DNA from 4 places in the Alkalihalobacterium sp. TH-98 genome. Region 3 is predicted to be linked to each of the others. Evidence: riboswitches for the same ligand, from Rfam matches in the RefSeq annotation. Region 3 holds a riboswitch; each other region holds the start of a gene.
The links. Region 3 has a riboswitch for lysine ahead of AC2VNP_RS03180 (Na+/H+ antiporter NhaC family protein). Riboswitches for the same ligand answer to the same signal wherever they lie in the genome.

Region 1: it holds a riboswitch for lysine, as region 3 does, so the genes downstream of both, dapA (4-hydroxy-tetrahydrodipicolinate synthase) here and AC2VNP_RS03180 (Na+/H+ antiporter NhaC family protein) in region 3, are expected to answer to the same signal.
Region 2: it holds a riboswitch for lysine, as region 3 does, so the genes downstream of both, AC2VNP_RS11880 (aspartate kinase) here and AC2VNP_RS03180 (Na+/H+ antiporter NhaC family protein) in region 3, are expected to answer to the same signal.
Region 4: it holds a riboswitch for lysine, as region 3 does, so the genes downstream of both, lysA (diaminopimelate decarboxylase) here and AC2VNP_RS03180 (Na+/H+ antiporter NhaC family protein) in region 3, are expected to answer to the same signal.

The regions. Positions count from the first base shown of each region.
Region 1 covers NZ_JBYCKM010000007.1:82,940-86,470, forward strand. The annotation lists gene AC2VNP_RS02945 (DMT family transporter) at 1-530, shown strand, start outside; gene dapA (4-hydroxy-tetrahydrodipicolinate synthase) at 722-1,609, opposite strand; lysine riboswitch at 1,716-1,896, opposite strand; gene AC2VNP_RS02955 (YhcN/YlaJ family sporulation lipoprotein) at 2,088-2,684, shown strand; gene AC2VNP_RS02960 (hypothetical protein) at 2,779-2,970, opposite strand; gene AC2VNP_RS02965 (aspartyl-phosphate phosphatase Spo0E family protein) at 3,102-3,263, opposite strand.
Region 2 covers NZ_JBYCKM010000032.1:14,371-17,901, reverse strand. The annotation lists gene AC2VNP_RS11885 (YslB family protein) at 1-401, shown strand, start outside; gene AC2VNP_RS11880 (aspartate kinase) at 774-2,003, opposite strand; lysine riboswitch at 2,113-2,299, opposite strand; gene uvrC (excinuclease ABC subunit UvrC) at 2,363-3,531, opposite strand, start outside.
Region 3 covers NZ_JBYCKM010000008.1:5,667-9,197, forward strand. The annotation lists gene AC2VNP_RS03170 (dihydrofolate reductase) at 17-481, shown strand; gene yunB (sporulation protein YunB) at 724-1,551, shown strand; lysine riboswitch at 1,721-1,896, shown strand; gene AC2VNP_RS03180 (Na+/H+ antiporter NhaC family protein) at 2,034-3,531, shown strand, end outside.
Region 4 covers NZ_JBYCKM010000009.1:101,339-104,869, forward strand. The annotation lists gene AC2VNP_RS03730 (C40 family peptidase) at 1-84, opposite strand, end outside; gene lysA (diaminopimelate decarboxylase) at 417-1,736, opposite strand; lysine riboswitch at 1,937-2,116, opposite strand; gene AC2VNP_RS03740 (spore germination protein) at 2,216-3,531, opposite strand, start outside.

The DNA of each region.
Region 1 (3,531 bases), on a different contig from region 3:
TAGCTTCAATCATTTTACAAAGTGGAGAAAGTTTCACATCGATAAATGCGGGAGATGTCTCTATATTTATTGCGATGTTCGTTCAGGCGGTTTCTTTTATATATATTAAGAAAGGAACAAATACGATTGATTCAAGAGTAATGACAGCAGTAATGTTAGTTGTGGGATCCAGTTTTTTATTTGTGATCAGCTTATTTGTAGAGCCGGCAGGAACGTCTCAAATGATCGAACAAACTGGGTGGATCTGGGGCATCTTTTTAGTTTCTTCGATTTTCGCTACAGCTTTAGGTCATTTCTTATTTAATGCTGCGATCCACCGACTTGGGGCAGGGCAGACGGCTGTATTTAATAATTTTGTTCCTTTCTTTGGATTAGTTTTTTCAGCTTTATGGTTAGGCGAACAAATAACGTTATTACAATTAACTGGTTTTGTTTTTATCGTACTAGGCGTTTTATTAGGTACCGGTTTCATTGATGAATATGTGACGAGGCGAGTATTTAAAAAGAGGAATGTGCAAAAGGTAGGTTAAAGAACTGCCGAATGGCGAGTCTTTAAGCGAAGACAAGTGTCATAGTCATAGTAAGCTCTCTAGAAATTGCTTACTCGTCGAATGTAATTCTTTGCTAAGAATTTATAAAGAAAGCCCCGAATAACCTCATTAGGTTAACTCGGGGTTGTTTAGTCGTTTATTAAGTGCTTCCTCATTTGATAGAGTTGTTTTTACCCTACATTGTAAGAAACTTCAGGGAAAATGGTGGTTCGTAATTGTTGTTCTTCTTCTTCTGTTAAAGGAACGAGAGGAAGGCGAACTGAACCTACCGTAATTCCTTTCATGTTTAACGCTGCTTTAACTGGTGATGGACTAGGTGCTGTAAATAGTGATTTCATTAATGGTAATAAGGTGCGATGTTGTTCCGCAGCTTCATATACATTTCCTTTCAAGAAACTTGTTACCATGTTTTGCATTTCATTCCCGATAATATGAGCAGAAACCGAAACAATGCCTGTACCTCCAATGGATAAGATCGGTAATGTTAGACTATCATCTCCACTATAGAGGCTAAAGTTGCTATCTGTTTCACTAATAATCTTTGCCATTGCTTCTAAGTCACCGCTTGCTTCTTTCGTTGCAACGATATTAGGAATTTGTGATAAACGGACAGTCGTTTCTACTGAAATGTCAACTGCGCTGCGCCCAGGAATGTTGTAGATCATAACAGGCAGTTTCGTTTGCTCTGCGATCGCTTTGAAGTGTTGATAAAGGCCTTCTTGAGAAGGTTTATTATAATAAGGGGCAACGAGCATGATGCCATCGACACCAATTTCTTCTGCTTGTTTTGTTAATTCAATGGATGCTGCTGTATTGTTTGAACCTGTTCCTGCAATGACAGGTACTCGACCGTTTACAACCTCAACAACCTGTTTGAAAAGTGTGAGTTTTTCTTCTGCAGATAAAGTAGGCGATTCACCTGTAGTTCCTGCGACAACGAGTCCGTCGGAACCATTGGCGATCAGGTGATTTACTAATTGCTCCGTAGCTTGCAGATCGAGATTTCCATAAACGTCAAACGGTGTAACCATTGCTGTTAAGACTTTTCCAAAATTCATTTTAGCTTCCCCCTTAGTGCATTTCAAATACAATTTTATAACAATAAAAAGCAACAATGAGAAGAGCTGCTCATTGTTGCTAGGAATGACATTTACCATTATCCTTGCGTAAGATAGCCCTCCATATAGTATGTACTATATGACAGTTCTGCATTTATTCAATACAGACCCAGCCCTTGGTTAGTATGAGAACCGTAGACTTCGGCAAATCCCCCTTTCAACAATGTTCAATAGAGCTCATCCTCCTCGCATTGTTTACTCATGATCTTTGCACCTCTATCCTCACTTCAATTTCGAAGTAAAGAATATTCACTTGTTGTTGTGTCTACCTTATCAAATTGTAGTATTGATTGCAATGGTTAATCGAAAATTCTTTTAGGTTTTCTAAAAATCTCCCTCGCTTTTCTAATTTCCTATAGTTTACAGGGTTATTATGTTGAAAAAAATTAAACGATAATAAAAGAAAGGGGAGTGTACCGTGAAAAAAGTATGTTTCTGCTTTTTATCGTTAATGGTTTTAGTTATTGTTTCAACTGCTTGTGGTACAGGAGCAGGGGTACAACAAAATGAACAAAGAATTCTTGAAGAACAACAAGTTCCAGAGTTAGATCCAGAGATGGCTGTTGATGGGAGAACCCCATTAATGAGTAGACAACTTATTACTTCGAGAAGAAATACAGGGCATGGGACAAATACTAGAACTGATAATGCGGATTACATTGAATTTTATAATGGAAACAGACCTTTAACGAAGCAACTGTTGCAATTCGAAGAAGTTGAAGACGCACATGTTTATATTCAAGGTAGAATAGTCTTAGTAGGTGTTTATACAACAGAAGAGTGGAACGATGAAATAGAAAACAAGGTGAAAGAAACAGTACATTCAGCTATCGCAAATGATGTGGAAGTTCGCGTCGTCATTCATGATGATCAAGGTTTTTCCGAATTCCAAAGACAACTGTATAACTTGAGAGAGGGAACACCTTATGAAGAAGGTATAGATTCTGAAAACTTCATGAGGGACCTTGGTAGAATTTTACAGCGTCCATTTGAACGCGCAAGAGTAATTAATTAATTTTTTCTAAAGTGCCAGAACAAACCAATACCTTGAAAGATCTACGATTTGTTTCTTTTAAGTGTAAAAAGTGATGCTGGCACTTTTTCGTTTGTCAGCGATCAGCCGTTATGATATTTTTATTTGTTTTTTTCTTGGCTTCCAGTTGTCCATCTGCATATCCAAGATAGTATGTACTTCTAATGATACGTTCGATCTCATCTTGTGTTTGATAAGAGATTTTGACACCATCCATCAGTTGAAGGCGTTTAAGAATTTCCTGACAGGCTATTTTTACACCATCCACAAATACAACTCCTTACACATTGAAGTAGAAGAAAGTACTTTTAAACAAAGGGGTTAACTATATGAGTATAGTGGTAAAGATACTTTTATTATAACAATAGTAGCCGTGAAAGGTAAATTATAAATGGTAATTTATTTAGCCATCTTCACATTCATACAGGTTGTTTGCTGGGCTAGGTTCAACAGCCTGTCCAACTCTTGACTGCACTTAACCGTTGCCTCGGAAGTGTAGCCATATTTTTCAGCTAATAAGATCATCTGACTTCTTTTTCGTTCAATCGCATACAATAACATTTCTTCCACTCCATTTTTTTATCAATATTAATTTGTGTAAACTTATTGTCTCATTGCTACTATGTGAGAAAGTTTGAATTTATTTTACACACAACGACAATTATACGTATTTTTATTGATAATTAAATACATTCCCTAAAAGTAGTCATGAACTTTAAAAATAAACAACAAATCGACAAGATGTGAGTTCTTTTCTAAAAGTTTTTCTCTTGTAATGAAACAATTTCCGCTAACTTCTTCTCATGAAATCGACTAATAGTACACAACT
Region 2 (3,531 bases), on a different contig from region 3:
TACAAAAGAGCGAACAGGCGATTCCTCTATTTGGACACCATTTAATTCGAAATGTTCTCATGTCTGATTTGTTGGGCAAAGATCACGAAAATATCTTATATTGGGCTGGGAAAAATATTGCAAGACAATATCCAAAAGAAAATATGGACGATGTTATTGAGTTCTTCTCTACCATTGGTTGGGGAAGCATAATTCTCATTAAAGAAAAAAAGGATGAACTCATTTTAGAACTTGTTTCCCCTTTTCATCTGGAGAGAGTTCCTGTTACTTATCAATTAGAAGCAGGCTTTTTAGCGGAACAAATCGAAAGTCAAAAGAAACATATCACAGAAGCGATTGTTCAAGAAAAAAAAGATAAGGCACTCATAACATTAAAATGGGACTTAAAGGACCCTATATAGGAAAGGGGTAGCGGCCCTTTTGGCGTCGTTTCAAAGTTGAGCCTTTAAATTGTTTCGAGTGTAGCGTTTTTGAATGCAGTGTTTTGTATGCAGCGCTTTGAAATTTAATTTAGCGGACTCACAGGCCCTTATTCCTGTTGAAAGTGTAGTATTTTTTTGTTTAGAGGACTCAGAAGCCCTTATTTACTAATATTTGTGATATGTATCAGTGATTTTGATTAGATAAGGGCCTATGAGTCCGGGAAATATCCATACATGACGGTTTCCGCTAAAATAAGGGCCTCTCAGTCCGCAAAAATTAAGCACTATTAAAAGTCCCCACTTTCTGTCATAAAGACGATCAAAAGTGGGGACTCTTTATAAGGAAACCGTTTATACAGTTACTTCTTGCTCCTCTAACTGAAAGGCTCTATGAAGTGCCTCTACAGCAGGAACCATAATTTCTTCTTCAACTAAGGCTGAAACCTTAATTTCTGATGTACTAACCATCTTAATAAGAATTTCATTTTCAGCTAAAATTTTAAACATTTGCGCTGCAACCCCCGGGTTGGAAACCATACCCGATCCGATAATGGATACTTTCGCCAGATCACCTTCATGTGTTAATTCTGTAAACTGAAGTTTCTCTTTATGGTTATTTAAAACATCCAATGCCTCCTCTAATGAAGAACGACTTGTTGAAAAAGAAATGCTTGTTTTTTCTTCAGCTGTTTGGTTTTGAATAATAATATCTACATTAATACCGTGCTCTGATAATAAGCTAAATACATTTGACAGCGTTTCGATCTGATTAGGCAACCCTGAAACAGTGACTTTCGTTACATCATTTTCAAAGGCAATCCCACGTACAATTAAATTTTGTTCCATTGAAACTTCCTCCTCAATTAACGTACCAACTTCCTCAACCATACTTGAGGCAACCATTAATTTCACTTGATAATTTTTTGCAAATTCCACAGCTCTAGGATGTAAAACACCTGCTCCTAAATTAGCCATTTCTAACATTTCATCATAAGAAATCGAATGCAGCTTTCTCGCCCCGCTAATGAACCGCGGATCTGTCGTATACACCCCGGTCACATCTGTATAAATATCGCACCGGTCTGCTTTTAATGCAGCTGCAAGCGCAACAGCAGTTGTATCCGAGCCGCCTCTCCCTAGCGTTGTAATTTCGCCGTCATGTGTCGCACCTTGAAAACCTGCTACAATCACAACATTTCCTAAAGATAACTGCGCTTGAATTTTTTCTGTTTGAATGTCGAGTATTCGTGCATTACTATGACTTTCTTCCGTCACGATACCAGCTTGCCATCCAGTGTAAGATGTCGCTCCTAGACCTCTTTTTTGAAGTGCCATAGCAAGTAAAGAAATGGTTACTTGCTCACCAGTTGTAAGAAGCATATCCATTTCACGTTTGCTTGGTTTATCCGATATTTCACTTGCTAGCTTAACGAGTTGGTCTGTTGTTTTCCCCATCGCTGAGACGACAACAACTACTTGATGTCCTTGCTCTACTGTTTTAGCAACACGTCCTGCAACGTGTTCAATTCTTTCGACTGACCCTACAGAGGTGCCGCCGTATTTTTGTACTATGATCGCCACTTTTTTCATCCTTTCTTGTAAAGGAGAAAGAAAACAAAAAAAGCAACAGAAAGGAAAAGTCCTCACTGTTGCTTGGAATACCAAAAAAGGTAATAGTTGTTCCCTTGCTCCGTGAGATAGTTCTCCACACAACTTTTGGGTTGGTTGCGTGACAGCCTTGTACTTATTCAATACAAGTCCAGCATTAAGAGAGATGAGACTCTCAACACTTCGGCGAATTCCCCTTTCAGCAAAAGTCTACGGAACCCATCTTCCTCACTTTGCCTACTCTTGGTTTTCGCTCCTCTACCACCACTTCAAATTAGAAGTTCGGTATATTAAGTTGTTTTCATTTTAACAGAACATCTTGAGACTGACAATTACTTTTTATCTTCATCGCTATTTAATACACGTAAAATTTCTGCTGCCACTTTTTCTGGAATAGCAATCTTTCTAAAGTCTTCGATGTTTGCTTCTTTCATTTTTTTAATTGACCCGAAATGTTTGAGAAGTTTCCGACGTCTCTTCTCTCCTATTCCAGGAATGTCATCTAAAATAGAAGAAAACATCGTTTTGCTTCGTGCCTGCCTGTGAAAAGTGATCGCAAACCGGTGAACCTCATCTTGAATCCTTTGCAATAGATAAAATTCATGGCTGTCTCTTTGTAATGGGACTACTTTAGGTGGATCTCCCATGAGAAGTTGTGATGTACGATGCTTTTCATCTTTAGCTAAACCACAGACCGGAATGGAGAGGCCAAGTTGATCCTCTAGGACGCTTTGAGCAGCCGCTATTTGTCCTTTTCCTCCATCGATGACAATTAAATCTGGAAATGGACCATTCTCTTTTAACAGCCTTGAATAACGACGGTAAACAACCTCTCGCATCGATGCGTAATCATCGGGTCCTTCAACATCTTTTACTTTATACTTTCGGTAATCCTTTTTACTAGGCTTGCCATCTAGAAATGAAATCATCGCTGAGACTGGATCAGTTCCTTGAATGTTCGAGTTATCAAATGCCTCAATCCGGTATGGGGTAGAAATACCTAATGCTTTTCCTAAGTTTTCAACCGCTTTTATTGTCCGTTCTTCATTTCGTTCAATAATCGCAAATTTCTCTTTTAATGCTGCTTCTGCATTCTTTTGAGCCAGGTTCAGAAGGTCTTTTTTATTACCTCTTTTCGGTTGAAGGACTTTGACCGACAGTAGTTGCTCCACTAAATCGGCCTCGATTTCTTCGGGTACTAGAATTTCTGACGGTTTAACATGTTCTTTTTTTAAATAAAATTGACCGATAAATGTTAAGACATCGTCGAGAGGCTCTTGATAGAATGGAAAAATGGAGACATCCCGCTCAATCAATTTTCCTTGTCTCACAAAAAACACTTGAACACACATCCAACCTTTATCGTAAGCATAAGCAAATACGTCTCGGTCGATTCTATCGTTAATCGACATCTTTTGTTTTTCCATGACCGTTTGCATTTGCTGAATTAAATCTCGCAATTCTTTAGCACGCTCAAAATTCAAGTCTTCTGCAGCTTTAG
Region 3 (3,531 bases):
TTCATTTCTAGTTGCGATGGACAATAACCGTGTGATTGGTAAAGATAACGATTTGCCGTGGAGTCTCCCTGCGGATCTGGCGTATTTTAAAAAAGTGACCATGGGACATCCCATCGTTATGGGGCGGAAAACGTATGAGTCGATCGGACGACCATTGCCGGGGCGAGAAAATATCATCCTCACGCGTAATCGAGAATATAGTGTAGATGGTTGTACCGTGCTTCACTCGTTAGCAGATGTGAAACAAGTTGTAGATGCAAACGATAAAGAGACGTTTATTATCGGCGGTGCTGAAATTTTTAAAGAGGCATTTCCAATCGCGGACAAGTTGTATATCACACATATCGATGAAGAATTTGATGGCGATACGTACTTTCCAGCGTTTAGTGATAAAGAGTGGAAAGAAGTGTCGAGAGAGAAAGGGATAAAAGACGAAAAAAATCCGTATGATTATTACTTTACGGTATATGAAAGAAAGTAACGAATGGTCCTTACCTGTGATACATATTTGTTAGAGATAAGAAAGTTGAATGTCAAATACAGGTGTTAGAAGGTTTAGAAGCTGTTAGAAAACGTCCAGGGATGTATATTGGTTCTACCAGTGTACGAGGCTTAGTATGAAAATTAAGCATTTCTCATAAATTTCAGGTCAAGGCCGTCCCCCTCTTGCATATATTTCTTGCAAAGGGGGTTTTTGGTGTGGTTCGTTTTAGACAGCGTGGGGTGTGGAAAGGCCCTCTCCTTAAAAGAAAAAGAAAGAATGGTCCTCTCTTTAATCAAAATTCAGGGAGGAAAGGTCCTCTCCCATTTCGTTATGTTTTGTTATTATCATTTGTTATATTTGTGGTCCTAACGGCTCAAGGGCTATGGCTGGTAGAGAAAGGGATTCGGCCGACGCTAATTCATATTGCAAAAACGGAAACGCAAGTATTAGGTACTGAAGCCATTAATGATGCGATTTCTAAGAAAATTGCTGAGCAGCTAGATATGGATGAGTTACTGATTATTGAAAAGGATCAAAATGGAGATATCTCCTCGATCACATTTAATTCGTCTATTGTCGCTCGTGTTCAAGCGGAAGCTACCCAACGAGTGCAACGATATTTACGACTCATGGAACAAGGCCGAGTGCATGAGATGGTCCTTCCTGATGGTGTGGAAGTGGATTTTAATCAAGAAGTTTATACACAAGACGGTATTATCTATACTATTCCGTTAGGTCAAGCGACAAACAATGCTCTACTCGCTCATTTAGGTCCGCAAATTCCGGTTCGTTTTACAGCGATTGGGGATGTAAAGGCAAATATGAGGCATCAAGTAGAAAATACGGGCATCAATAATACGATGTTATCTCTATATCTCGATCTGCAAGTTGATGTTAAGATTGTTATTCCGTTCGCAACAGACATGGAAGTTGTAAAGACGTCGATCCCGATTGGTATGACGCTAGTTCCAGGAAAAGTTCCAGAATACTATAATGTGGGCGGCACGGGGCCAGCACCTACTTTTATTAGAGAGTCCGACATTCAAGATGCTGTAAGAGATAATTAAATCAGTGATCTAATTGGCTTTTACTATAGTGAGCTCTTTTTGGAACCTACCCAATAGAAGGTGTTATCTCTGCCGAAAATAGCAGAAATTACAATTGGCGTTTTTTTAGAATGATGCTATACTATAGCGTGGTCAATGAAAAAGTGAATAATTACACCTCATCAAGTCTTGATGAGGTAGAGGCGCGGGTTTCAATAGTAATCAGTAGGAGGATGACAACTGTGAGTACTGATGAAAGGGAAACTTGCCGAAGCGAGAGTACTCGTCAACGTACTTTTTGCTGGGGTTGCATTGAATAAGTGTAACACTGTCACAGCGCGATTGCTGTGGAGAACTACTTTAGTTGATGGGGAGCCAATAGATGATTGATTATAGAGGCTTACTCAAATGATAGAGTCACCACTTTAACTAGTTTTGAAGTGATTGACACTTTAGAGTAAGCCTTTTTTTTGGTTCCAAGTAAAATAATAGGAGGTTAAAAGATGGAAACATCGATTTTATCATTAATTCCTCCCGTGCTCGCGTTAGTCTTAGTTATTTTAACGAGACGTGTATTAATTTCGCTAGGGGCAGGGATTATTGTCGGTGCGTTATTACTTAATGGATTTGATCCGATTAGTTCTTTAACGCAAATTTTTGGGATTGTCGCAGCGATTTTCTATGTTGACGGTGCAATCAATGATTGGGAGCTTTATATTATCTTTTTCTTATTGTTATTAGGAATGCTCGCTTCATTAATTGCTTTATCAGGTGGAAGTCGTGCGTTTGGTGAGTGGGCGCTTAAACGTGTAAAAACAAGAGTAGGTGCTCAATTAGTTACCGTAGTGTTAGGTATTATTATCTTTATTGATGATTATTTTAATAGTTTAACAGTTGGAAATGTGAGTCGTCCTTTAACTGATCGCCATCGAATTTCACGCTCAAAGCTAGCGTATCTCGTTGACTCGACATCTGCTCCAATGTGTGTCATTTCACCGATTTCAAGTTGGGGAGCGTATATTATCGCAATCATCGGCGGTATTTTAATGACGCATAGTGTTACTCAATATCAAGCACTACAGGCCTTTTTAATAATTGTTCCAATGAACTACTATGCCTTATTTGCTGTTCTGCTTGTACTTGCAGTGGCGTGGTTTAAGCTTGATTTTGGTGCGATGAAAAAGCACGAAAGGTTAGCCATTGAAACAGGAGAAGTGGTCGATAAAGCAAAAGGAACGCCTCCAGGGGAAAACATGGATGTTCAACCTGTGGAAAATGGTAAAGTAAGAGACCTCGTATTACCGATTATTACTTTAATTGTTGGAACGATCTTATTTATGATTATTACGGGAATTCAAGGAACTGAAGGAACAGCAACGCTTCTTGAAATCTTTGAAAATACAGATGTAGCCGCAGCTCTCGTTTATGGAGGGTTACTTGGATTAGCAGCCGCTGTTATTCTAACATTAATGAAAAAAGTTCCAGCGAAAGACTTTGGAATTGGTTTGTGGGCAGGTATTAAATCGATGCTTCCTGCCATTTATATTTTAATTTTTGCATGGACGATTATTGAAATTATTGGCGACTTAGGGACTGGCGCGTACTTAGCAACATTGATTGACGGAAATATTCCACTTGCGCTTTTACCTGTAATTATTTTTATTGTTGCTGGTGCCATGGCGTTTTCTACTGGAACATCTTGGGGAACGTTCGGTATGATGTTGCCAATCGCAGGTGATATTGCAGCAACATTAGATATTACGATGCTTCTTCCGATGTTGGCAGCAGTATTAGCGGGAGCGATTTTCGGTGACCATTGTTCACCAATTTCTGATACGACGATTCTGTCATCCACGGGAGCAGGCAGTCATCATATTGACCACGTCATTACACAGCTTCCTTATGCTCTTCTAGTAGCTTTAATTTCAATTGTAGGCTTTTTAGTGCTTGGAATTACAGGCAGCATGTTGATCGGTTTTATCGCTGCGTTTGCTGCTTTTA
Region 4 (3,531 bases), on a different contig from region 3:
ATCAGCTAGAGTGTGAGAGTGCGCAAAAGCTTGTTGCGGTAGTAAAAAAATTAAAGCTACTAATGCAAGTATGATTTTTTTCATAATTCGCCTCCTGCCGTCTATCATAAAACGAATTACACTGCAAAACATTAGTAGGTTACTAGGTTAACTCCCAAGTTCTACTAGATGTTTACCAATCATTGCAACTAGAGGTGACGACTCAAAATACAAAGAGAGAGGAGGTGTTCACATTTACGCAAATAAAACGTTAAAATCGGATTATATATCGAAAAATTAGACAATAAAAGTGAAAAATACGACAATAAATACCGCAAATCTAAACCATCGTACATCACTTTACTAATAAGATTATGACTTCCAAGAAGGAAAAAATCCACTCTCTTACAAACTCAGAGAGTGGACTTTATTACTTTTTATACTTTTTCTTTTGTATTTAGCGGCAAGTCAAAACGAACTAAATCTTCATAGGTTTCTCTTTCTACCACTAATTGCACATCTCCATCTTCTACAAATACAACTGCCGGACGAGGAATACGGTTATAATTATTAGCCATAGAGTACCCGTATGCACCTGTACAAAAAACAGCTAATAGATCTTTATGATTCGCTTTTGGTAGCGGCAAATCCCAAATAAGCATATCGCCACTTTCACAGCATTTACCTGCAATTGAATACTTCGTTTCCACTTGATCATTAGCACGATTAGCTAGGATTCCTTCGTACTGCGCTTGATATAAAGCTGGGCGAAGGTTATCTGTCATTCCACCATCAACTGATAGGTAATGACGAACATTAGGAATATCCTTTTGTGAGCCTAATGTATATAGAGTTGTTCCTGCGTCACCAACGAGTGAGCGACCAGGCTCAATCCAAATTTCAGGCATTGATAAATTAAATTTATTCACATGATGTTGAACAGCTTCAATCGTAGCCTTTACATAGTCTCCAACTGGTAATGGTTCATCACCTTCAATATAACGAATACCAAAACCTCCACCTAAATTTAATACTTTTAAGTCGAAATTTAATGACTTAGACCAACTTTCAATATAGGTGTACAGCTTTTCAACAGCCATGACAAAGCCGGTCGTTTCAAAGATTTGTGAACCTATATGGCAATGAATCCCTAGTAATTCAAGTTGCTCACAATCCAAAGACCACTCAATTGCTCGATTGACTTGCCCGCTTAACAAATCAAATCCAAATTTAGAGTCTTCCTGACCCGTAGTAATATAGTCATGTGTATGTGCTTCTACACCTGGAGTTGTTCTCAGTAAGATAGATACTTTCCGTTGATGTTTAATTGCCGCTTGCTTTAATAATTCTAATTCATAAAAATTATCTACTACAAAACAACCGATGTTAGCACGAACAGCCATATCTATTTCTTCTGGACTTTTATTATTCCCATGAAAGTGAACACGCTCCATAGGAAAGCCAGCAATCATTGCCGTATAGAGTTCCCCGCCTGAAACAACATCGAGGCTCAAATCTAACTCATTCGCTAGTTGAACCATTGCAACACAGCTAAAAGCTTTACTAGCATAAGCAACTTGACTTTTTACACCTAACTCACTAAATGCCGTTTTAAATGCATTCGCCTTCTCTCTAATGAGTGAAACATCATAAACAAACAGAGGAGTTCCATATTGCTTTGCAAGTTCAACTGTATCCATACCACCGATTTCGAGGTGGCCAATGTCATTAATTCTACTTGTACCATGTAAGTGCATCGTTTCCCTCTCCTATCTTCGCATCAACTAACAATCTACAACATATCAAAAAATTTTTTCTATATATGAGAGATTGAAGATCGGTTTTATTTTCTAATTGTATAATGAAAGGTGAGATACCTACCTATTTGGTTAATAAAAAAACAGCTAATGTAGTTACACTAGCTGTTATGACCGAGCCATAGCAAGAGTAACCTCATTTGTAGAATAGTACTCCACTGTATTTAACAGTGACAGTGTGTCACTTATTTAATGACACCCCAGTAAAAGAATAGGATGGTACTACTCTTTCACTTCGGCAAATCGACCTTTCTGTCTGATTCATTGCTTCCATCTCGCTCTTCAGACATACTCATTCTCACTGCACCTCTACCCCGTGTTTCATAAAGAAATGAGGGACTTATACAATTAATAGGTACACTTTATCATAATCCTTGCTAAGTGGCAACATTGTTTACGAATGCTTATGCATATTATTTTTATGATTGTTTGATCGGATCTTTTGGACTGACTATGCTAGGACGCCGTTTAACGGACGGCACAGAAACTCGAACGAGAATTTGCCAAAAGGCAGATGGATTAAATGGCAATAATGGCCATAAATATGGTTTATTTAAAGATTTTATCATCGTGAGTAGTAAAATAAATACCGTTGAAGCAATAACAAACCCTGGTAATTTGAAGATAGCTACAACTAACAAAAATGCTAGCCTTGCTACTTTCATCGCGATTCCTAATTCATAACTCGGTGTAGCAAATGTTCCAATTGCTCCTAAAGCGACGTATAAAATTACTTCTGGCACAAATAATCCTACATTAATTGCAATTTCACCTATTAACAATGCTGCAACTAACCCTAATGCGGTTGCCAAAGGAGACGGAGTATGAATGGCGGCCATCCTAAGTAATTCTATTCCAATTTCAGCAAGTACAATTTGGGCAAAAACTGGGACATTTGTTGTTTCATTTGGACCAATAAACTCTAACATCTCTGGTAATAAATTAGGTTGCATAACAAACAACAACCAAAGTGGAAGAATGAACAAAGCTAGGAGCATTCCTGAAAAACGAACCCATCTTAAAAAGGTTCCGATAGCAGGAGCTTGACGGTATTCTTCAGCATGTTGAACATGATGGAATAACGTAGTCGGTGTAATAATTACACTCGGCGATGTATCAACAGTTATAATAACGTGACCCTCAAATAAATGGGTAGCTGCAACATCTGGTCTTTCCGTATACCGTACAAGCGGGAATGGATTAAAGCCTTGTTTAACAATATATTCTTCAACAACTTTATCTGCCATAGTTAGTCCGTCTATTTCTATGGACTCTAACTCTTTTTTAATGATTTTTACCAGGTCAGGATCGGCTACATCCTCAATATATGAAATACATACATCCGTTTTGGAACGGACACCAACTTGCATAATTTCATTCCGTAATCGCTCATCTCTTATCCTTCTTCGTGTTAGCGCTGTGTTCTGAATGATATTTTCTGTATATCCATCACGAGATCCTCTGACCACACGTTCCGTATCTGGTTCATCGGGGCCTCTACCAGGATAACTTCTTACATCAACAACAAATGCTTCATCTTCACCTTCTAATAGAATGAAAATTAACCCAGATAACATTTGTGTAATCGCATCATCAATTGTTTTAACCGTTTCGACTTGCTGATGAACTAAATGATTTTCTATTGCATGTTTGGCATTCGTAACTTTTTCATTTCGGCCATCAAGCCTGCTTAATTCTTTAAACAATTCAATGATAAATTGTGTATCACATAAAC